3 regions of the Bradyrhizobium sp. SZCCHNS1022 genome follow, and region 2 is predicted to be linked to each of the others. Evidence: riboswitches for the same ligand, from Rfam matches in the RefSeq annotation. Region 2 holds a riboswitch; each other region holds the start of a gene.
The links. A riboswitch is a leader RNA that binds a small molecule or an ion and turns the genes downstream of it on or off. The one in region 2 is predicted to bind S-adenosylmethionine.
Positions count from the first base shown of each region.

Region 1: it holds a riboswitch for S-adenosylmethionine, as region 2 does, so the genes downstream of both, QX071_RS00665 (O-succinylhomoserine sulfhydrylase) here and QX071_RS31850 (homoserine O-acetyltransferase) in region 2, are expected to answer to the same signal.
Region 3: it holds a riboswitch for S-adenosylmethionine, as region 2 does, so the genes downstream of both, QX071_RS23585 (GNAT family N-acetyltransferase) here and QX071_RS31850 (homoserine O-acetyltransferase) in region 2, are expected to answer to the same signal.

Region 1 is NZ_JAUETT010000001.1:140,589-148,074, forward strand. It holds gene QX071_RS00620 (AMP-dependent synthetase/ligase) at 1-64, shown strand, start outside; tRNA gene QX071_RS00625 (tRNA-Gly) at 91-164, opposite strand; gene QX071_RS00630 (SPW repeat protein) at 396-821, shown strand; gene QX071_RS00635 (methylated-DNA--[protein]-cysteine S-methyltransferase) at 958-1,530, shown strand; gene QX071_RS00640 (helix-turn-helix transcriptional regulator) at 1,540-2,379, shown strand; gene QX071_RS00645 (VOC family protein) at 2,431-2,790, shown strand; gene QX071_RS00650 (SRPBCC family protein) at 2,806-3,204, shown strand; gene QX071_RS00655 (hypothetical protein) at 3,201-3,728, shown strand; gene QX071_RS00660 (2'-deoxycytidine 5'-triphosphate deaminase) at 3,747-4,853, opposite strand; SAM riboswitch at 4,967-5,046, shown strand; gene QX071_RS00665 (O-succinylhomoserine sulfhydrylase) at 5,120-6,322, shown strand; gene QX071_RS00670 (GDSL-type esterase/lipase family protein) at 6,434-7,486, opposite strand, start outside.
Region 2 is NZ_JAUETT010000007.1:332,864-340,349, reverse strand. It holds gene metW (methionine biosynthesis protein MetW) at 727-1,392, opposite strand; gene QX071_RS31850 (homoserine O-acetyltransferase) at 1,395-2,612, opposite strand; SAM riboswitch at 2,704-2,783, opposite strand; gene QX071_RS31845 (chorismate mutase) at 2,962-3,795, shown strand; gene hisC (histidinol-phosphate transaminase) at 3,841-4,938, shown strand; gene QX071_RS31835 (prephenate/arogenate dehydrogenase family protein) at 4,935-5,870, shown strand; gene QX071_RS31830 (DUF2125 domain-containing protein) at 5,889-7,073, opposite strand; gene QX071_RS31825 (gamma-glutamylcyclotransferase) at 7,173-7,486, shown strand, end outside.
Region 3 is NZ_JAUETT010000004.1:147,433-154,918, reverse strand. It holds gene QX071_RS23615 (cytochrome P450) at 1-98, shown strand, start outside; gene QX071_RS23610 (hypothetical protein) at 288-413, opposite strand; gene QX071_RS23605 (serine hydrolase) at 1,007-1,990, shown strand; gene QX071_RS23600 (flagellar protein FlaR) at 2,170-2,670, opposite strand; gene QX071_RS23595 (uridylate kinase) at 2,965-3,618, shown strand; gene QX071_RS23590 (hypothetical protein) at 3,693-4,481, opposite strand; SAM-I-IV-variant riboswitch at 4,810-4,919, shown strand; gene QX071_RS23585 (GNAT family N-acetyltransferase) at 4,965-5,435, shown strand; gene QX071_RS23580 (hypothetical protein) at 5,646-6,185, opposite strand; gene QX071_RS23575 (hypothetical protein) at 6,387-6,908, opposite strand.

The DNA.
Region 1 (7,486 bases), on a different contig from region 2:
GATCGACGCCATGTACGCCAAACGGCCGGGAGCGGACAAGCCACTGTCCGGGCCCAAAGGCTAGGCCGGTCAGGGCCATCCGGGGCAAATTGGAGCGGGCGAAGGGAATCGAACCCTCGTATGCAGCTTGGGAAGCTGCCGTTCTACCATTGAACTACGCCCGCGCAGGCCCATGATTAGCCGAGACCGCGCTCTCCGCCAAGCGGCTTGTTGGCGGCGCGAACTTCTGCCCTTTCGAACACCCGGCGGCGGGACAGACGCCCCGCCGATCGCCTGATCTTGATCCGCCACATTACGAGGCGCTGGAACCAAAGTGGGACGCGGCGCTTGTGTAGCGTGAGGCCGTAAGCGGCTCTGTGTCATTGCCGCGATCGGCCGGGCACGGAGCCATATCCATGATCAGCCCCCTCATCGCCCGCAAGACCCGGGCCACGCTGTGGAGCCCATCGGCGCTCGACCTCTACACTTTGCTCTGCGGCATCTTCCTGGCGGCCTCCCCGTGGCTGTTCGGCTTCACCCGGGCGTCCGGGCGGCTGGATGCCGAAATCGGTGGCTACGCCCTGATCGCGCTATCCGCCGCCGGCGTCCTCGCCTTCGCAGATTGGGAGGAGTGGCTGAAGCTGGCGCTCGGTCTCTGGCTCATCGCCGCGCCTTGGCTGCTCGGCTTCGTCCACAGCTCCGCGATGCATGTCAGCATCTCGATCGGCCTGATCGTGACCTTCCTGACTCTCCTTGAGCTCTGGCTGGCCCACGACCCGGACTTTGCGGAGGACGCGCGGGCGGCTCGCGCCGCTGAGGCCGGGACATCACATCCAGATTGACACCACGCCGGTGCGGTTTAGCGGTCGCCCCCGATTGAGCCGCGCCCTGTCGCGGCGCATCATGTTTACAACTCGTACAAACCCGATGCGGCCAATCGTGACGATGATATGATCCGTTCCAGGGTGGGGTGGCGTCATGGGGCGTGGGTATACGATCTTCGATACGGCGATCGGCCGCTGCGGCATTGCCTGGAGTGATGCCGGTGTCGTCGGAGTGCAATTGCCGGAGGCACGCGAGATCGAGACACGCCGGCGGCTATTCAAGCAATTTCCCGAAGCGCGCGAGCTTCGTCCGCCCGAAAATACCGAACTTGCCATCGAGGGCATCGTCCTCATGCTGCGCGGCCAGCAGGCCGAGTTCGCCGATGTCAGCCTCGACATGACCGGCATCACGCCGTTCAACCAGCGCGTCTACGATTATCTCCGCCGCATCCCGCGCGGCGAAACGCGCAAGCCGGACGAGATCGCAGCCAGCCTGCATGTCACGGGCGCGCTGTATTCGGTCGCACAGGCGCTGACGAGGAATCCATTTCCGCTGATCGTGCCTTGCCATCGCGTGCTCGCCGGAGGAGGGATCGACAGGATCTCGCCCAACTGGGGCGCGATCTCCCAGCGTCGGCTGCTGTCGCTTGAAGGCGCAGCGCCGCAGACCGGCCTCACTTTGTTCGACGCCCTGCTCAAGGTTGATCACTCGCGCGCCGCTCACTAGGTTCGGGGGATGGCAACTTCCATCCTGCTCACTGGCCGTTCGGTTACGGTTTCCGCGTTCCGCTGCACCGCGGCTCCGGGCGAGCGGCCCTATGTCGAGCAGTTCGAAAGCCATTCCGTCTCCTACGTGCGCAAAGGCAGCTTCGGTTGCCACCACCGCGGCCGGTTCTTTGAGCTGGTCGCAGGCTCGGTCCTCATCGGACATCCCGGCGACGAGTTCATGTGTACGCATGACCACGTCTGTGGCGACGAATGCCTGTCGTTCTTTCTCGCACCCGAGCTGGTGCAGGAGATCGGCGGCAGCAAGGACGTCTGGCAGGCCGGCGCCGCACCTCCGCTGCCCGAGCTGATGGTGATCGGCGAACTCGCCCAGGCCGCGGCCGCGGGGAACAGCGACCTCGGCCTCGACGAGATCGGCCACGTGTTCGCCAGCCGGTTCGTTGCAAGCATCTCCGGCAAGCCGGCGAAACCAGCGGCGGCGACCGCGCGTGACCGCCGCCGTGCGGTTGAGACCGCGCTGTGGATCGATGCCAATTCGCATCGTGCCGTCGACCTCGAAAGCGCCGCGTACCAGGCTGGGGTCAGCCCATTCCATTTCCTCAGGCTGTTTGCGGCCGCACTCGGCGTCACCCCGCATCAATACCTGTTGCGCTCTCGGCTGCGCCATGCCGCGCAGAGGCTCAGCGAGGACGAGGCGCCCGTGACCGACATCGCCTACGATGTCGGCTTTGCCGATCTCTCTAACTTCACCCGCACATTCACCCGCGCAGCCGGCGTTTCGCCATTGAAGTTCCGCCAAGCATCAAGGGGCATGCGCAAGATTTTCCAAGAACGCCTGAGCCGCCATTGACTAGGTGATCGCCATGGCGCGCGACCGTTGCGCGCAACATGGAGATCATTGATGTACGATCATGTCGGTTTGCGGGTGAACGACCTTGAGGCAAGCGTGCGGTTCTACACGTCCGTGTTGGCGCCGCTTGGCCATGTGCTGTGCTCAAAGGATGAGACTTCGGCGGGCTTCGGCCCGAAAGACGCTCCGGCGCTGTGGTTGCACCTCACCAGAGCCGAACGGCATGGCGGCGCACATGTCGCCTTCCGCGCGCCTGATCATGCAGCGGTGAGTAAATTCCACAGCGAAGGGCTCAAGGCCGGCGGAGCCGACAATGGCACGGCCGGACCGCGTCCCGATTACAGCCCGACCTATTACGCCGCCTTCCTGATCGATCTCGACGGCAACAACATCGAAGCGGTCTGCGTTTGAGCGGGAGGACGCATTATGGCATCCATTCACAAGGATATTCCGATTGACGCGCCGGCTGCTGCGGCATGGGACGCGGTGCGCGATTTCGCGGCGGTGCATATACGGCTTGCTCCAGGTTTCGTGCTCGACGCCAAACTCGACGATGATGTGCGTATCCTGACATTCGCCAATGGGAGCGTGGCACGCGAGAGGCTGGTCGACTGCGACGACGCGCGACGACGCCTCGTCTACTCCGTGGCCCACGAGCGCATCACCCAACACAGCGCCTCGGTCCAGATCGTCCTCGATGGCGAAACCCGCTGCCGGATGATCTGGATCACCGACGTGCTGCCGCATGAGATCGCCCCCTATATCGACGGGCAGATGGAGCTCGGTGCGGCAGCCATGCAGAAGGCGCTGGGAGGCAGCTCATGACCACATCGGCATTTCTCGACGCGCTCGGCGCTGACGGTCCGTCTGCCGATCGTGCCGACAAAATGGGCCTTTATGGCCGCTTCATCGGCTCATGGGATCTCGACGTCGTGCATTTCCCCGAGAATGCACCGATGCGGCGGCGCAATGGCGAGTGGCATTTCGGCTGGGTGCTCGAAGGCCGTGCCGTTCAGGATGTCTGGATCGTGCCACAGCGCGGGCAGCGGGACCGCGGCGATGGGCCGGGCCCTTACGGCACGACGCTGCGGATCTACGACACCAGGCTTGACGCCTGGCGCATCCAATGGTCCGAGCCGGTCGGCCAGATCTTTCTGCAGATGATCGGCCGTGCCGAAGGCGACGATATCGTGCAGCTCGGCACCGACGAGAACGGCCGGATGATCCGCTGGAGCTTTCGCGACATCACGGATCATTCGTTTCTCTGGCGTGGCGACAGCTCCACTGACGGGGGAACGAACTGGCGTCTCGTCACCGAGTTCAGGGCCATCCGCCGCAGCCGAACGTGAGCGCGCGCCCGACGTCGCCTACGGCCGGAAATGCTTCGACAGCTTCAGGCCCTGTGCCTGGTAGTTGGAGCCGATGCGCTGGCCATACAGCGCATCGGGCCGCGCCAGCATCCTTTCATAAACCAGGCGCCCGACGATCTGGCCATGCTCGAGGATGAACGGCACCTCGCGCGAACGCACTTCCAGCACCGCGCGGGAGCCCTGCCCGCCAGCACCGGCATAGCCGAAGCCCGGATCGAAGAAACCGGCATAGTGGACACGGAATTCGCCGACCAGCGGATCGAACGGCACCATCTCCGCGGCATAGTCCGGCGGGACCTGGACAGCTTCTTTCGAAGCGAGAATGTAGAATTCGCCGGGATCGAGAATGAGGCTGCCGTCGGGGCGCGCCTTGATCGGCTCCCAGAATTCCTCCACCGCATAACCGCCGCGGCGATCGACATCGACGACGCCCGTGTGGCGCTTGGCACGATAGCCGACAAAACCGCCCGCGTTCTCGCCGGACAGATCGACCGACAGCGCCACGCCGCCGGCCAGATCGGCATCATCGCGATCGACCAGCCGCTCGGCCTGATGCAGCGCATTCAGCTCATCGGCTGACAGCACCGCGTCACGATAGCGGAAGCGGACCTGCGACAGCCGCGAACCTTCGCGCAACAGAACCGGAAATGTCTTCGGACTGATCTCCGCATAAAGCGGTCCGTGATAGCCGGCGCCGATCATGTCGAAGCGGCGGGTGCCGTCGGCGATCACGCGCGTGAACACATCGAGACGGCCGGTAGAACTCTTCGGATTGGCCGCGGCGACGATGTCCTTGGGCAGCGCGAGGCTTTCCAACAGCGGCACGATGTAGACGCAATTGGTCTCGAGCACCGCGCCATCGGCAAGCGAGAATTCGTGCAGCTTCAGTTCGTCGATCCGTTCTGCCACGGTCGCGCCGGGCCCGGGCAGGAAGCTCGCGCGGACGCGGTAAGCGATGTCGCCCAACCTCAAATCGAGGCTGGCCGGCTGGATCTGGCTCTCGACGAAATCATATTCGGGGATGATCAGGCCGGCGTCCGCCATCTGCGCGATCAAGCGATCGGGCAGGATGCCATTGGCATCGGCGGCGAGCGAAAGCGGCAAAACCTGGTCCCTCGTGACTGGCTGGAATATCAGCCCTGCCCCTAAAACATAGGGGTTCTTACGCGTTATCCGATGGCCGGCTTGACGAAAAGGCTGGAGGCGACTAAGAGCACGACTTATCCCGTGGTGATTTGAGCCGGCCGGCTTGCAGCCACGTTAAACAAGTCGCTAAACAGGCCGGGGACCCATGTGATCCCGGCCGTGAGGAGAGCTCTCCCAGGCCGGTTTTTTGTGACCATTTTCCTGATGGTCATGATGGAGGTCATATGTCCAAATCTGCCGCCACCCCCTCGTTGACCCAATACCGCCCCGAGACCCGACTGGTGCATTCCGGCACGCTGCGGTCGGAATTCGGCGAGACTGCCGAGGCGCTGTTCCTCACCCAGGGCTTCGTTTACGCCAGCGCGGAGGAATGCGAGGCCCGGTTCAAGGGCGAGGATCCCGGCTTCATCTATTCGCGCTTCTCCAACCCGACCACGGCAATGTTCGAGCGCCGCATGGCCGAACTCGAGGGCGCCGAGACCGCCCGCTCCGCGGCCACGGGCATGGCGGCGGTGACCACCGCGATCCTGGCGCCGTTGCGCGCCGGCGACCATGTCGTCGCCTCGAAGGCGATGTTCGGCTCCTGCCGTTACGTGGTCGAGGACCTGCTGCCGCGCTACGGCATCGAATCCACCCTGGTCGACGGCCTCGATCTCGACCAGTGGCAGCGCGCGGTCAGGCCGAATACCAAGAGCTTCTTCCTGGAAAGCCCGACCAACCCGACGCTCGACGTGCTCGACATCGGTGCAATCGCCGAGATCGCGCATGCTCATGGCGCGCGGCTGATCGTCGACAACGTATTCGCCACGCCGATCTGGCAGAGCCCGCTGGCGCTCGGCGCCGACGTCGTGGTCTATTCCGCAACCAAGCACATCGACGGCCAGGGCCGCTGTCTCGGCGGCGTCATCCTGTCGTCGGAGGCCTTCATCGCCGAGCACATCCACAATTTCATGCGCCAGACCGGCCCGTCGATATCGCCGTTCAACGCCTGGGTGCTGCTGAAGGGCCTGGAGACGCTCGCGGTGCGCGTCCGCGCCCAGACCGAGACTGCGGCGAAGATCGCCGATGTCCTTGCGAGCCACCCGAAGATCTCGCGGCTGGTCTATCCCGGCCGCGACGATCATCCGCAGGCCGCCACCGTGAAGAAGCAGATGCGCGCCGGCTCCACGCTGGTGGGCTTCGAGGTCAAGGGCGGCAAGGCCGCGGCCTTCCGCGTGCTCAACGCGCTCAAGCTCGCCAAGATCTCCAACAATCTCGGCGATGCCAAGACGCTGGTCACCCATCCCGCCACCACCACCCATCAGCGGCTGACGCCGGAGGCCCGCGCCGAGCTCGGCATCAGCGAAGGCTTCATCCGCTTCTCCACCGGGCTCGAACATGTCGACGACCTGATCGCCGATCTGGATGCGGCGCTGGCGAAAGCGTGATCGCGAAGGGCGAGTAGGGAGTAGTAAGAAACCCCTATTCGCTGCTTGCCCTGTCGATCGAGATCCCGGGCCCGCGCGCGGACGTGCGCCCCGGGATGACGCCTGACGGCGTCACATCGGCCGATAGGTCAGGACGTCCGCCGGCAGGTTAACGCCGAGCTTGACCTGTCCGACCGACTTGATGATGTCGTCGCCGAGCAACTGCGCGAAACAGGCATAGCCCCAATCGTTCATATGCAGGCCGTCGGCGATGACGAAATCGTTGATCGGGATCGATTGCTGCTCGTGCCAATCGCGCATCACCTCGAAACGGGGAAAGATGCCGACGTGATGCAGCTCGGCGACATGGCTGAGCAGCTTGATCATCTTGTTGGCCCGCTCGGGACGTTCGATCACGCGCGGCGAATATTGCAGGTCGACCAGCACGATGTCGGCGCTCGCGGCCTGGATCTTCGCCACACCGTCGTCGACGAGCTTGGCCGTATCGGCGGGATCGAGATCGCGCAGCACCGCGTTGGTGCCGACCTGCCAGATCACGAGATCCGGATGCCGGTCGATAACCGAGTCCTGCAGCCGCTTCATCATCTCAGGGGCATCCTCGCCACCGATGCCGGCATTGATGACGCTGATGTCTGCCATCGGGTATTGCCGGCGCAACTGCGCGGCCAAGCGGTTCGGATAGGTGTATTCCGGCCCGCTCGATCCGTAACCCTGCGTGGACGAGGAGCCGAAGGCGACGATGACGACCGGCAGGCCGGAGGCGAGCTTGTTTGCCACATGGGGCAGCGAGCCAAACGACTTCGGCCCGCCCTTCGGCGGCAGGCAGGGCACGCGGTTCAGGATATCGCTGGCGGATTTGGCAACCTGCTTGACCCTGTCGATGGCCCTTTCGGTGAAGCTCTTCGGCGCGGCCGGATTGGCAGCTGAGGATGACTGAGGGACCAAGCCGGACGTGCCAGGCGAGGTCGCCGGCTGCGGGTTCGGAGCTTGGACGGCCGGCCCCTGATGCATGACCGCAACCTGCGCCGGAGACGGCTTCTGAGCCGCGCCCGTTGCGAGGTGCCCGATGGTCGGCTTCAGCTCCTGCGTCGGCGACACTTGCGCCTCACCAGACGGCGCTGGCGCGGTCTGGGCCGCAGCCTGGTTCACAGTCTGCGCATGGAG
Region 2 (7,486 bases):
CGAGACATTGCTGCCCGGCGGGCATTTTGCGCATGGTCGTCATGCCGCCATTGCCCGTCGTGCCAGGATGTCGCAGGCATCAAGGCTTGTGTCGTCGGGCAAATTAGGAGCACCTTTCCGCGCATCCCGCCTCCACAAGAGGGACGTATCGCGATCGTCACGGACGTCGGAAGCGGGATGCGATGGACGCGGCGTGTCGCAGTGTGTCTCTCACACGGACGAACGACATCGGCGCGGACGTGAAGTCGTGTGGTCCTGGCCTCCCGGTGCTGAGGCCCATGCAACGCGCAAGCGTTGCGCGACGCGATGATGCTTCGCATCACGCGGACGGGGGCAAGAATGCCGGTCCCCGAGGAGAGCGCGTATAAGCGTTAACACCGTCGCGCAGGGAAGGCCGGATGTGCGGCTCGTACCTGTGGTGACTGCCGCCTGCTTTTTTTGATGCAGGCGGGCCATGGGTGTGAGCTAACACCCGGCCTTTCCTGCGCCCTCTTGCTTTTCGAGGGCGAATGCTTCGCAAAGCTCGGGCGTAACGCGCTGCGAGAATGCGAGCGCACGCCTCGCGCTGTTTGAGATGTGAAGAGCCAGATCGTGCCAACAGGCCGGTCATTCCGGGGCGCGCATGCAATGCGCGAACCCGGAATCTCGAAATGGGTGTGCGCGCCAGACAACTTCGAGATTCCGGGTTCGGGGCCTACGGCCTCGCCCCGGAATGGCAGCCGGAGGCTACCTTCCCTTCCCCGCCCGGCTCAGCAGGAAGATCCCCTGCTCGCCGAACATGTTCCAGAACCACCAGGGCATATTGACCCGCAGCGGCTGGCCGTCGGAATCGAGCGCCACCGCGCGCTCCATCTTGACGTTGATCTCGTCGCAGAGCTGCACGAAGTCCTTGATGGTGCAGAAATGGATGTTCGGCGTGTCGTACCAGGTGAACGGCAGATTCTCGGTACGCGGCATGTGACCGCCGATCAGAAGCTGCAGGCGCAGCCGCCAGAAGCCGAAATTCGGAAAGGCCACGATCGCGCGGCGGCCGATGCGCAGGAGATTTTCGAGCACCGTCCTCGGCTGCCGCGTCGCCTGCAGGGTCTGCGACAGGATCACGTAGTCGAACGCGTCGTCGGGATAATCGACGAGGTCGGTGTCGGCGTCGCCCTGCACCACCGCAAGCCCCTTCGCCACGCAGTGGTTGACGCCTTCGCGCGACAGCTCGATGCCGCGACCGTCGATGCCGCGGCTCTCAAGCAACTGCAGGAGATCGCCGTCGCCACAACCGATGTCGAGCACCTTGGAGCCGCGCTCGACCATCTTGGCAATCAGCAGATGGTCGGGGCGATAGGCGAGCCCTTCGCGCTCCGTAACGCCGTTCAGCGGCAGCACCTCTTGCAGCGCCATGGTCAGACTCCGGGTGTGGTCAGCCCGCGTGCCTTGCCGGCGGACTCGAGGAAGGCACGGGCGATGTCGAAGAACTCGGGGACATCGAGCAGGAAGGCATCATGACCTTTGTCGGTTTCGATCTCCGCGAAAGAGACCCGTGCGCTCGACGCGTTGAGCGCATGCACCAGCGCCCGCGACTCCGGCGTCGGAAACAGCCAGTCGCTGGTGAAGGACACGACGCAGAAACGGGTCTGAATGCCGCGGAAAGCTTCGGCCAGCACGCCATCATGATCGGCGGCGATATCGAAGTAGTCCATCGCGCGGGTCAGATAGAGATAGGCGTTGGCATCGAAGCGCTCCACGAAGGACGAGCCCTGGTAGCGCAGATAGCTCTCGACCTGGAAATCGGCATCGAAGGAAAAGGTCGGCAGGTCGCGGTCCTGCATGCGGCGACCGAACTTGCGATGCAGCGCCGCGTCCGACAAATAAGTGATGTGCGCGGCCATCCGCGCCACCGCGAGCCCGCGATGCGGATGAACGCCCTTGTCGGCATAGCGGCCGTGATCCCAATCCGGATCGGCCATCACCGCCTGCCGGCCGAGCTCATGGAAGGCGATATTCTGCGCCGAGTGACGCGTAGCGCAGGCGATCGCGAGCGCCGCGAACACGCGGGTCGGATAGGCCACAGTCCATTGCAGCACCTGCATGCCGCCCATGGAGCCGCCGACCACCGCAAACAGCGTCTCGATGCCGAGATGGTCGATCAGCATCGCCTGGGCGCGCACCATGTCCGGAATGGTGATGATCGGGAAATCCAGGCCCCAGGCCTTGCCCGTCGCCGGATTGAGCGAGGCGGGGCCGGTCGAACCCATGCAGCCGCCGATCACGTTCGAGCAGATGATGAAGTAACGGTTGGTATCGAGTGGACGGCCCGGGCCGACCAGCGTCTCCCACCAGCCCGGCTTGCCGGTCATCGGATGGCGATTGGCGACATGCTGATCGCCGGTCAGGGCGTGGCAGACCAGGATGGCGTTCGATCTGTCGGCATTGAGCTCGCCATAGGTCTGGTAGGCGATCTGGAACGGCGCGAGATCGACCCCGCAGTCGAGCCGGAGCGGCTGATCGGCGCCGAACTTTGCAACCGGCGAGTTCGGATGATCGACCTCGTGCGAGCGCTCCTCCGGCGGGATCACGCGTCGTGACTTCGGCGAGTTCGATTTGGGCGTCAGGCCTGTCATGTCTCTAGACCCCGGCGGTCGCCGGAGCTCCCGAACCACGTGACATATCAGGCCATAAAAAAACCCGGCCCGAAATTAGGTTCGGCCGGGATCAGAACTGTCCCCGGCCTGTTTAGCGAATTGTTTAACGTGGCTGCAAGCCGGCCGGCTCAAATGACCACGGAATGACCAACAACGTAGTCCGGCGGGCGGCCGACGTCAAGGCAAGCCGGAATCGACGGCACGCCGCCATGTTGCAACTGTAGCGCTTCCGGGCGCTCGATCGGGTAAACTTGATGTTGCACGCGCCTGATCTGTAGGACAGAACGACGCTCGCCTGCACCGCAGGACCAGCCAAGAGATGCCGCAAATGCCCGAGACGCCTCCCGCCCCGCCCTCGCTTGCCGATCTGCGCAAGGAGATCGACGCGATCGACGAGCAGATGCATCGGTTGTTGATGCAGCGCGGCGACATCATCGACCGCCTGATCCAGGTGAAGAAGACGCAGGAGGTCGGCTCGGCCTTCCGGCCGGCGCGCGAGGCCGACATGATGAAGCGCCTGGTGCAGCGCCATCGCGGCATCCTGCCGCTCGATACGGTCGAGAGCATCTGGCGCATCATCGTCTCCAGCTTCACCTACGTGCAGGCGCCGTTCTGCGCGCACGCCGACGTCTCGGTCGGCGAGGCTGCGATGCGGGATTCCGCGCGGTTCCATTTCGGCTTCATCGTGCCCTATGTGGCGCATTTCAGCGCCCAGGCCGCCGTCGAGGCGGCAGCGAAATCGAAGGGCGATCTGGCGCTGGTCTCGGCGACGTCAGGGCATACGCCGTGGTGGATCACGCTCGAGCCGGCCGGCGCGCCGAAGATCATCGCCCGGCTGCCTTTCCTGGAGCGCGCCGACCATCCGGCGGCGCTGCCGGTGTTTGCGATCTCCCGCGTGGCCGACGATGCCCTGCTGTTGGAGGTCGAGACCTGGAGCATCCGCGTGTCGGGCTGGAATGCGCAGGTGGCGCGAGCGCTGTCGCCGCTGGCGGACATCGTAGCGGTGCCGGATACCGCCTTCGACAGCGCGGCCCTGTTGGTCTCCATCGAGACCCCCTCGAACCTCGAAAAAATCAGGGCAGCCCTGATCGCGGCGGGCGCCTCGGTACGCTCGACGGCCCTCGTCGGCGGCCATGCAAAGCGCTATACGGTGCCGAGCTAGGGTTGATGGCTCTGGCCTGATCCTGCGGTTTCCCGGAGTTGAATGATGTCCCGCCCCGTGCCGAATCCCGGCATCCTCGATATTGCGCCCTACACCCCCGGCAAGAGCCCGAAGCCGGAGCCGGGCCGCAAGGTGTTCAAGCTTTCGGCCAATGAGACCCCGTTTGGCCCCTCGCCGAAGGCGATCGCGGCCTTCACGCACGCGGCGACGCATCTGGAGGACTACCCGGAAGGCACCTCGCGGGTGCTGCGCCAGGCGATCGGCCGCGCCTACGGCCTCGATCCCGATCGGATCATCTGCGGCGCCGGCTCCGACGAGATCCTCAACCTGCTGGCACACACCTTTCTCGGCCACGGCGACGAGGCGATCTCCACCACGCACGGCTTTTTGGTTTATCCGATCGCCACCATGGGCCGCGGCGCCAAGAACGTGATCGCACCGGAGAAGAACCTGACCGCGGATGTCAACGCCATCCTGCAGGCGGTCACGCCGCGCACCAAGCTGGTCTGGCTCGCCAACCCGAACAATCCGACTGGCACCTACATCCCGTTCGACGAGGTCAAGCGGCTGCGCGCCGGCCTGCCCTCCAACGTCGTACTGGTTTTGGACGCGGCCTATTCCGACTACGTGTCGCGCAACGACTATGAGGTCGGCATCGAGCTGGTCGCCACGACCGAGAACACCGTGATGACCCACACTTTTTCCAAGATTCACGGGCTCGCCGCGCTACGCGTCGGCTGGATGTTCGGCCCGGCCCATATCGTCGATGCGGTCAACCGCATCCGTGGACCGTTCAACGTCTCCACGCCGGCCATGCTCGCCGCGGTCGCTGCGATCGAGGACAGTGCGCATGTGCAGACGTCCAAGACGTACACGGAAGAATGGCGCAACAGGCTCAGCGAGGAGATCGGCAAGCTCGGCCTGAAGGTGACGCCGAGCGTGACGAACTTCATCCTGATCCACTTCCCGACCGAGAAGGGCAAGACGGCCGCCGAGGCCGACGAATTCCTGACCCGGCGCGGCCTGGTGCTGCGCGCGCTCAACAACTATCAGCTGCCGCATGCGCTGCGGATGACGATCGGCTCCGAAGAGGCCAATCGCCTGGTGTTGGAGGGTTTGCGCGAATTCATGGGGACGAAGTGACGAGCGCGGCGAAATTCGAGCGCGTCGCGCTGATCGGATTCGGCCTGATCGGCGGCTCGATCGCGCGCGCCGCGCGCCTGCATGGGCTGGCCGGTGAGATCGTCACCACAGCGCGCTCGAAGGAGACGCGGGCTCGTGTCGCCGAGCTCGGCATCGTCGACCGCGTGGTGGAGAGCAATGCGGAGGCGGTGAAGGACGCCGACCTCGTCATCCTCTGCATTCCCGTCGGCGCCTGCGGGCCTGTGGCGCAGGAGATCGCGGGCTCACTGAAGGACGGCGCGATCATCTCCGATGTCGGCTCGGTCAAGGGCGCCATCGTGCGCGACATGGCTCCGCATTTGCCGGCAGGTGTGCATTTCGTGCCGGCGCATCCGGTTGCCGGCACCGAGAATTCCGGCCCCGACTCCGGGTTTGCGGAACTCTTCATCAATCGCTGGTGCATCCTGACGCCGCCGGTCGGCACCGATGCCGATGCGGTCGCGCGCCTCCGCGCGTTCTGGGCTGCGCTCGGCGCCAAGGTCGAGATCATGACACCGGACCATCATGATCTCGTGCTCGCCATCACCAGCCATCTGCCGCATCTGATCGCCTACACGATCGTCGGCACCGCCGAGGAGCTGGCGCAGGTGACGGAATCCGAGGTGATCAAATTTTCCGCGGGCGGCTTCCGCGACTTCACCCGCATCGCCGCGTCGGATCCGACGATGTGGCGCGACGTGTTCTTGAACAACAAGGATGCCGTCCTGGAAATGCTCGGCACCTTCAATGAGGATCTCGCCAAGCTGACACGCGCGATCCGACGCGGCGACGGGCAGGCGTTGTTCGAGCATTTCACCCGGACGCGCGCGATTCGCCGCGGCATCGTCGAGATCGGGCAGGATTCGGCAGCGCCCGATTTCGGCCGGCCGCTACCGCAGATCGAGCCGTCGTAACGGCGGACGGGCCGCGCGCTAGAACAGTGGCGGGATCTGCGCCACTTTGAACGGGCCGAGCACGACCGCCCCATCGGAGATGCGCAATGGAAAGCTGCGCGCCTTACGCCCTTCCAGCACGACTTCCTTGCCCAGTGCATTGATGCCGGCAGCGACGCCGGCATTGGCGTTCTGTTTCACCACCTTGCCAAGCCCTGGAATCGCGCGATCGAGCGCGCCGAAAAGGTTGTTGAGATCCTGCGACTTCACCCCGGGCGCAACGCGGTCGAGCGTCGACTGCGGCACGCCGTTGTCGAGCATCTTGTCGATCCCAAGCGCGGGGATCACCTTGTCGAGCCCAGCGACGGTCATCTGCAACTCGCCATCGATGTTGCCGCTGGCTGTCAGACTGAGCGTGCCGGAAGCGACCGCGAGCAGTTCGCCCTGCTGAATCCGCGATTGCACGATGTCGATGTGGCCGCCGGCAGCCTGGATCTCACGAAATCGCACCGGCCAGGGCTTGGGCCGAAAATCGCTCAATCCCGAAACGCGCGTCTGGATGTCGGCATTGAACGGCTCGGAGAGCAACGGATGACTCCCTTGAATGCTGCCGTTCGCGATCTGCAGCGCGGCTTCGATCACGGGATGATCGGTCGGCGAACCCTCGGCGAGGCGGCCGTGCAGTTCGATGTGATCGGCGCGCGCAAGCGGCGCGCGAGCCGCACCGTCGATTCGATCGATCGTGGGAGCGTCGAACACCAATGCGCCGCGTTGTGGTGCCACGGGCAGGCCATAGACGCTGGCCTGGCCGAGCTGCCAGTTCACCGCAAAGGAGGCGGGATCGCTGCCGTTCGAGATGGTCGCAGGCCCCTTGAATTCCGCGATCAGACGCTTGGGGTCATAGACCTGGGCCACGACCAGAATTTCGCCGAGCTTGGCCGTCATCAGCGGCGTGCCGGCGGCTTGCGAGAACAGGGAAACGCTTGGGTCGCCGCAGCGAACCTCGAGGCGGAACGGGAAGCCGGCGACCGAGCGCCGCGCGCAATCATAGACGCGGCCGGACTTCGCCTCTCGCGCACGCCAGGCGTCGGCCTGGACATCGACCTGCGAAGCGGCAAAGAACCAGAACACGCTCCATGCCACCGCGGCGATCAGGAGCAGGACGGGAGCGATGAAGAGCCCCCATAGCGGGCGCCTGCGCGGCGCTGACGTCATATCGGACATGCGGGGACCCTTTGCGGAGCAATTTTGGCGATAAAGCGATCACGGAATGTGTATTTAAGTTAACAAATCGCGACCACCACCCTTATGGCCTCCAACCCGATGTCGGCAATGACTCTGTCTGTCAGTGAACTTCCCCACGGCGATCTCTGGGTCTTCGGCTACGGCTCGCTGATGTGGCGTCCGGGATTCGACTTTATCGAGCAGGTTCCGGCGCGCCTGATCGGGGAGCACCGCGCGCTCTGTGTGTACTCCTTCGTCCATCGTGGCACACCAGAGAAGCCCGGACTGGTGCTCGGGCTTGATCGCGGCGGCGCCTGCCGCGGGATCGCGTTTCGGGTTGCGGAACAGAACCGAGCGGCGGTGGTCGCCTATTTGCGCGCGCGCGAGCAGGTCACGTCCGTCTATCGCGAGGT
Region 3 (7,486 bases), on a different contig from region 2:
AGCGGTTTCCGAACTACACGCTGACCGGCGAGCCGGTCCGCGGCGGCCGCGTGCGGTTTCGCGGGTTTCTCAGCGTGCCGTGCGTGGTGGAAGGCTAGAATGTGAGCGTGATGATCTTAAGCACAAGCGGCGTGCCGCGCCCACCGCGAGAGGCTAACGCCTTACGGACGTGGGCTTACGGCTCAAGGGCGGCTGTGGCCGGTCGGCTGATAGCGCAGCCGGTATACCCCCAGCTTCGGAAATAACCCCTCCGCTCCGGGACTTACGTTTCGGGCCAGAAGCCGACGTTAGCGCTCAATAGTGCGCACGGCCATTGATCCCGGATCGGTGCGGATCATGTTCGCTTTTCTGCCGTCGTCCGTCACAAAAATATCGTAGTGCGTCCGGAGCTTCGGATCGACCAGTGAGATCATAGTCATCGATCCCGTACAGTCCGGGTTCAGAGTGTAAGTGCCTGTGAGTTTCTGTTCTCGGGTAACGATACCGCGACGGCTGGACGTCTCCTTTCCAAGCACATCCGCGACGCCATCAAATACATATACTCCCGAGTGTACGCGCTGAGCGGTTGGCGCAAGAGGCTCAATGAACCCCCTTCCTAGAAAGATATACTGTCCTGCCAATGTTTTCGGGGTGCAGGCTGACCACGCGACCGACGGCGCAACTAAGAAAAAAGACATAACGGAAAACGCGAGAAACCTCCGCATTCTATCTCCCTGGGTCGATTAGCGCGGTTTAACTGCACAGGTTCGATGGCTCCGCCAAAGTCTGCCTTTCGCGCAGCGGTGGGCCGTCAGAGTGTCCTACCGGAACAGTCGCTTGGGGTCAAAGGCCGAAGAACGTGGGGCGAGCACAACTGAAGCTCGCAATTATCGTAATGGTGCCGGTCAGACTACCTTGATTCTGCCGTCGACATAATTCTGTATGTCACACCTTAAACAATTTCCTATCGCGTCGGTCCTTTCGCCAATCGTCCAGATCTCCAGGTAATCTCATGCGATGCTCGGCATTGTTCGCAGTCATGCTGCTCTGCTCGGAGCCGGCAAGTGCCGAGCCAGGAATCGACTGGAAAATCGTCGAGTCCGGCGACGCGGCGCCCATTCACAACGCGGTCCGAAACTACGCTCGGAAATACAGGCCGACATCGATCATGGTTGTGCAAGGCGACCTCGTTGTTGCGACGTCGGGCGACATCACGCGGAAAGTGAATGTCCGCTCCGTCCGCAAGAGCCTGCTAAGTGCTCTTTTCGGAATCGCCGTCTCACGGAACCAGATAAATATTGAGAACACGCTTGAGCAACTGGGCGTGGACGATAGTGCACCATCGCTGACGCGAGAGGAAAAGCAGGCGACCGTTCGTGAGCTGCTCATGGCTCGTTCCGGAGTCTATCATCCAGCAGCTTACGAGACCGGGGAGCAGAAGTCGACACGCCCTCCGCGTGGCGCTCATCCGCCAGGTACGTTCTGGTACTACAACAACTGGGATTTCAATGCGCTTGGCGCAATCTACGCGAAGGCGACGGGCTCAAACGCCTTTGAGAGCTTTGAAAAGGCCATCGCCCACCCGATCGGGATGCAGGATTTCACTGCCCATGATGGGATGTTCGTGGGGGATCGTTCCTCTCTTTACCCCGCCTACGTGTTCAGCATGAGCGCGCGCGATCTTGCGCGCTTTGGCTTGCTATTCCTCAAAAAGGGTGAATGGAACGGAGCGCCTGTCATTCCGTCCCAGTGGGTTATTGACTCGACGAAAGCGTACTCGGAAACAGATAGAAGAGATCGCAAATATGGCTATCTATGGTGGGTTCTGAATGCAGGTGCATGGGGGAGAGATGCAATCCTTGCCTCGGGCTATGGAGGGCAACAGATCGCCATATTGCCGGAGAAGCGCCTGGTGGTCGTTCAGGTGGTTGAATTAGATCAATACCAGAAGGGGATTCATACGGCGGACTTCCTCGACCTTGTCCGGCAAGTCGTGATTTTCGCTCATTGATGCTGAGACGGCCTCAGCGTTTGCTTCGGGTCAAGGGCGGCTGTGGCCGGTCGACTGACGGCGCAGCCGGTGTCCCCCCAGCTTCGGAAATAACCCCTCCGCTCCGGGACTTGCGTTTCGGGCCGATCGCGAAAGTCCAACGCGAGCAAACGAGATCGCCGCTTCGCGGGACACGGCGGTTACGTCGGATTGGCTGCGAATGCTACCAGCTCTTTTGGTGATCTGATGTGGATGATCCGCAGCCGATCAGATTTTGCGTAGATCGCCTCTATGAGCCGGGGCCTCATCTCACGGTGAAGCCCCCACATCATCTTGTAGAGGCGGAACGTGACCGGCAGCATCGGACAACCCGGAGGGCCATCAGGTCGCCCAAAGAACACCGACTTCACCTGGCGCTTGGTCGCCCACCAGAGATGAATCCAAAACGGATGGTCAACCAAAACAACAGTATCGCATGCGGCAATCCGGTCGAGGACAGAGAACCAAGGCCCGTATCCATCAAGCAACCAGCGCTCCTGCGACAGCAGGGCATCGTGGCTCTCGCGTAGTTCTTCGTCAGGAACCCGCACCCAGTTCGGACGCCACAAAATATTATCGATGGCGAAGTAAGGCAACGAGTGCGCACGACACAATGCCTTGCACATCGTGGATTTGCCGCCACCGGCGTTGCCGATCACCATTACGCGCGTCATCGTGTGTTGTTAACATAGCGATTGGCCGCATGGAAGCGCCTTTGGGTCAAGGGCCGCCGTGGCCGGCAGACGGATGGCGCAGCCGGTGTACCCCAACTTCGGAATAACACCCGCGGTTCCGGGACTTACGTTTCGGGCCAATTGCTGCCATTGGCGCTGCGTGCGGGCCGGCCTTCTGCCCCGGTCGCAGAGCCGGACACTATTTGTGAATTGTGGTCCCAAAAGACATTCTGAATTCTTCCCGCAATCTTGGAGGGGGGGGGACACATGAGACGCGCAGCCTTGATCACCATCGCGGAGTTTGCCGCTGCGGTCGACAGGCCACATCCGGTACGGGTAGCCATCGACGGCCGAACTGCATCGGGTAAGACAACTGTCGCCAATGAAATGGCTCATGAACTCGACCGTATCGGCCGAGCGACCATTCGCACCTCTATCGATGGCTTTCATCGACCGAAGCGCGAACGTTACGCGCGTGGTCGCCATTCGGCCGAAGGTTATTATTTTGACGCCCGGGACCTCGATGCCGTCCGGCGGTTACTCCTCGAGCCGCTGGGTCCCGGAGGAAGCCTAATCTATAGCACCGCTTCCTTCGACCTCGATAAGGACGAGCCTATCGTTGCGCCCACCCACAGGGCGAATCAACGCGACATCTTGATCGTCGATGGGACATTCTTGCAGCGATCAGAGCTGCGAGATGCTTGGGAAGTCGTCATATTTGTTGACGTCGATGTAAAAACAGCTGGCGAAAGGGGGACGTTGCGCGACGCCAACCAACTCGGTGGCCGTGAAGCGGCGGAGGCTCTGTACCGGGATCGGTACGCGCCGGCATTCGAGATTTATGAGCGGCTAAGTCAACCCATCCAAAATGCCAACATTGTGCTGGACAATAGAGAATTCGAGACTGCGGCGGTGCGCATCAACCGCCCCGTCTGACCTCAAGTACGATCGGCCGCGCGCTGGGCCGTAGTGTGCCAGAAGCTGACGTCTGTCTGACCACCATGAACGACTCACTTGCGTCGCCAGGATTCGACTAAGGCAGCGAGCTTGGCGTCCGACGTCTCGTCGCCCTGAGCTAAATCTGCTTCGTAGCCAAACCAATAATCGCCGACCAGCGTGCGGTGGGTGCAGAACCTTCCGTTGTCCAGTCGGCATGCCACGAGCCGTGTCGGCTCTCCCATCGCATTCAGGCGCACGAAATAATGCTGGATCCGCGTAGGCGCGCCGGGCTGCAGCTGATAGCTCAGATCAAACGATCGATACCCGTCGTGATCGGGACCGGGAGTCATCTCCGACCGGTATTTGCGCCATGAACCCAGGGTCGGATCGGCAACGTCCTTATCACCTGGAAGAATCCGGACCTGTTGAATCCAGCTACAATCGATGTCGGTGTGCCCGCCGAGATTGGACAGGCAGAGATCGACGGTGAAGCCGATCTCGCCGGGAGGGTCGCGAGGAGGACGGCCGGGGCCGGCATCCGCATATTTCCAGGGTACCAGGAACACCTCCGGGCCGATATGCCGCTCGTAATAATCAGGTCCCGGTTCGACGCGGGCACGGGCAATCTGGTTGCCGGCAATGGTCGCGGTCCAGATCAGAATGACCAGCAAGGACGCGGTGGCGCGAAACCCCAAGGCGAACGCGACCGAGGACAGCACCGCGGCAAGGCCGGCAGCGGCCATGATTAGTTTGGATGCGTTGAGATCATACGCATCCAGCGTCGCATGCGGATGCGCAGGGAAGTAGAACTTGTCGAAGCCCGCCGCCGCGCCGACAACAAAGCAGACCGGGATCGCCACCACAAGCAGGACCCAGGCGGCGACAACAGACGTTTTGGCGTGCCTCCGGAGTAGTTTCACGATTCACCAAATAACCAAGGATTCCTGACTGGCATCTTAGCAAGAATATGATGCACTGCTATTTCTTGTCGAGCACTCATGCGCGACACACTTTCGCTTCAAGCCAAAGGCCGCCGTGGCCGGCAGACGGATGGCGCAGCCGGTGTACCCCCAGCTACGGAAATAACCCCTCCGTTCCGGGACTTACGTTTCGGGCCAGGAGCGGCCACGCGTTATTCCTCAAACTGGGGGCGCGCTTGCCAAGCTCGATAGTGCCCGCTATCGTCAACTCCAACATCAAGAGTTGGGCCGACGCCCAGCGCCAACCTGCTCCCCGAGCAAGGTGGCTTTCTTCCTTCGGAAGAAGATGTGGCCGGTCCGGCAACTAAACGGGACAAGCCACCACGGCGTCATGCGCTCCTCTCTTCGAAGAAGGGGACGAGAATGACTGTCGATAGAGTCGAAATTGAGCTGGCCGATGCAAGGTCCCCGGACCTGATCAACCTCGTCACCGCGCTGGACGATTTCTTGAACAAGGTCTGCGGGGTGGACAGGAATCACGGCTCTCCAATCGATCGGCTGGCGCACGGCGACACGCAAATGTTTATCGCGCGGATTGCCGGACAAGCCGTCGGCTGTGCAGGGCTGCAGATGTTCGCGGATGGTACCGGGGAGGTGAAGCGCATGTATGTCGTCCCCGAGGTTCGGACAACTGGAATAGGCAGCAGCCTCCTGACGCGCGTTGTGGAAGCGGCCTTGACCGCCAAGCTGTCGGTTCTGCGGCTGGAAACCACGGAATTTCTTCCCGATGCGCAGAGGCTCTATCGGGCGAAGGGTTTCGTTCCGTGCCCGGCGTATGGCCCATACGTTTCCAACCCGATCAATTTGTACTTCGAGAAATGGCTGACGAAATGATTGTCGAGGGCGATGCGCCGACAAGGAATAACGAGGCGTAGGTCGGGTTGGAGCCGGAGGCGTAACCCGCCATCTTGACGTTTCAAAACGGCGGATCATGATCCCGCCCGAGCTGAAATCCTGCCGGGCTCCAGAGCCTCGCGGCGCCGCTAGCGCTCCGCAAACTTCCGCTTTCAGCCCTTAACGGACGCCAGGCCGACGGTCCGCAGGCTAGCCGATTTCCCGACGCAGCCGGTCGTGCACGTTTTCTAGATGCTCGTAGAAGGGCGCCATTTTAGCCTCGCCGTGGCCGGCATTCACCGCCGCCCAAGCGGGCAGCTTTCGGCTCAACACCTTCTCCCAGATGTCTACGAACTCGATGAATGAGCTATAAAACTCTCGTGTTTCCGGTTCGGCCAGCCACATCTTGTCGCGGAACAGATCAGCCATTTGCTGATAGCGCGGCATCAGCACGTGCCGCATCGTTTGATTTTCGTCATCGACGCTTATGTCGTGAATTTCGGCGAGCGCGCGGGCGTCGAGATAGGTAGGCGGGGCGCCGAGCGCTCGTTGGAGGCTGACTCTCAGCTCGCTTCGGGCATGGATCTCTTTGTGCGAAGCCAGCAGCGGTCCGTAGAATTGCTCGAGCTGCAGCTTCAGGAATGCAACCCTTTGAGCGCGGCGCTCACGGATGCTGATCATCAGCTGGGTCACAATGGCGCCAAGGAATGCTCCAACGCCCAGCGCCGCGAGCAGTTGCGGAAACTCCATCGTGGCACCCCGTTGCTGGCTCGCTTCAGTTTCGATGCCAATATATAGGTGACGAAAATGAAGTCCATCGACCTCGTCGACACGCGGGACCTCGGATTGCGCTTGGTAAAGGAGAGCGGATGAAGATCCCCGATTTCAAGCCAGATCTACGATCGGCGCGAGCACGATTTCGATGGGCATGTCGGTGAGGATTTTCTTTGACTACCGGTGCCCCTGAATTTTGCAGATTATGCCGGCGTATTGTCTCACCGGGCCTTGTGGCGTCCCCGATGTACCGGTCCACTTTTTCTCGTCGAGCGTGCACAGAATCTTCCAGTTCGAGTATTCGATCTCTCTGTTGGGATCGAGCCTGATCGTGGATAGCCTTGGGAAGGTCAGTGTCTGATTTCCGGCGTCGATTTTAGGCTCGTCAACGTCGGCGATCTCGAACCCGTCTTGGTATAGTTTAGACGGGTTCAATCTTGCAGGCCGGCTGCCAGCTATTGCAGTTTCCTTGGCAGATCGCTCGATATCCCACGCCCTAAAATTTGCGTAGCAAAATGCGAAGGCAGCAATCCATAGAAACAGCGGGCGGCGGCGAGCTGCCGGCAATAACTCATTGAACTTCTTTGTCGTTGAGGTCGGCAGGTAACGCTCTAACGCTCGCTCGATCCAAAATGCCACCGCGATCCAAAACTGCCAATAGCTCACGATCGCGGTGGCATAGTCAACTAATCTGGACATTACGACTCCGTCGGTGGCGCGGAGCATACTTGAACCGATCCCGCCCTTGGAGTCCGATAATCGCCCTTAACGGGCATTCCCGGACTCTGATGAGAGGTGCGTTGTCGGACAACTCGGTGGACGGCGCAATACAGTCCATCTGCGCCGCCTGCTGGTCTCCGGCCTGCTTGCGCTGTCCGTACAGCCCGCGCCGAAAAACTCATTTCGCGAGCCGCTTCAAGCGCATCCCGCTATCCAGCCCGCTTCGGAGAAATATTCCTCTTTCGTTTTATCAGAAATCGTGATTGACTGTCGCCGTCCCGTCTCGATACGAGGGGCGTTTCGCGATCGTCACGGACGTTGCGGCGGGATGCGGTGGGCGTGTCGATGTTGCAGCGTGGTTGATCCGCGCCGACGAACGACGTTGATGCGCACGGTCAAGTCGCGTGGTCCTGGCATCCCGACGCTGATGCCGCGCTGATGCGTAAGCATCATGCGCAAACGGTGGCCAAAAAGCCCGGCGCACCGGGGAGAACGCGAAGCAGCCGTTAAAACCATTGCGCGGGGAATGCCGGGATGTCTCGGCTGAACCTGTGGTA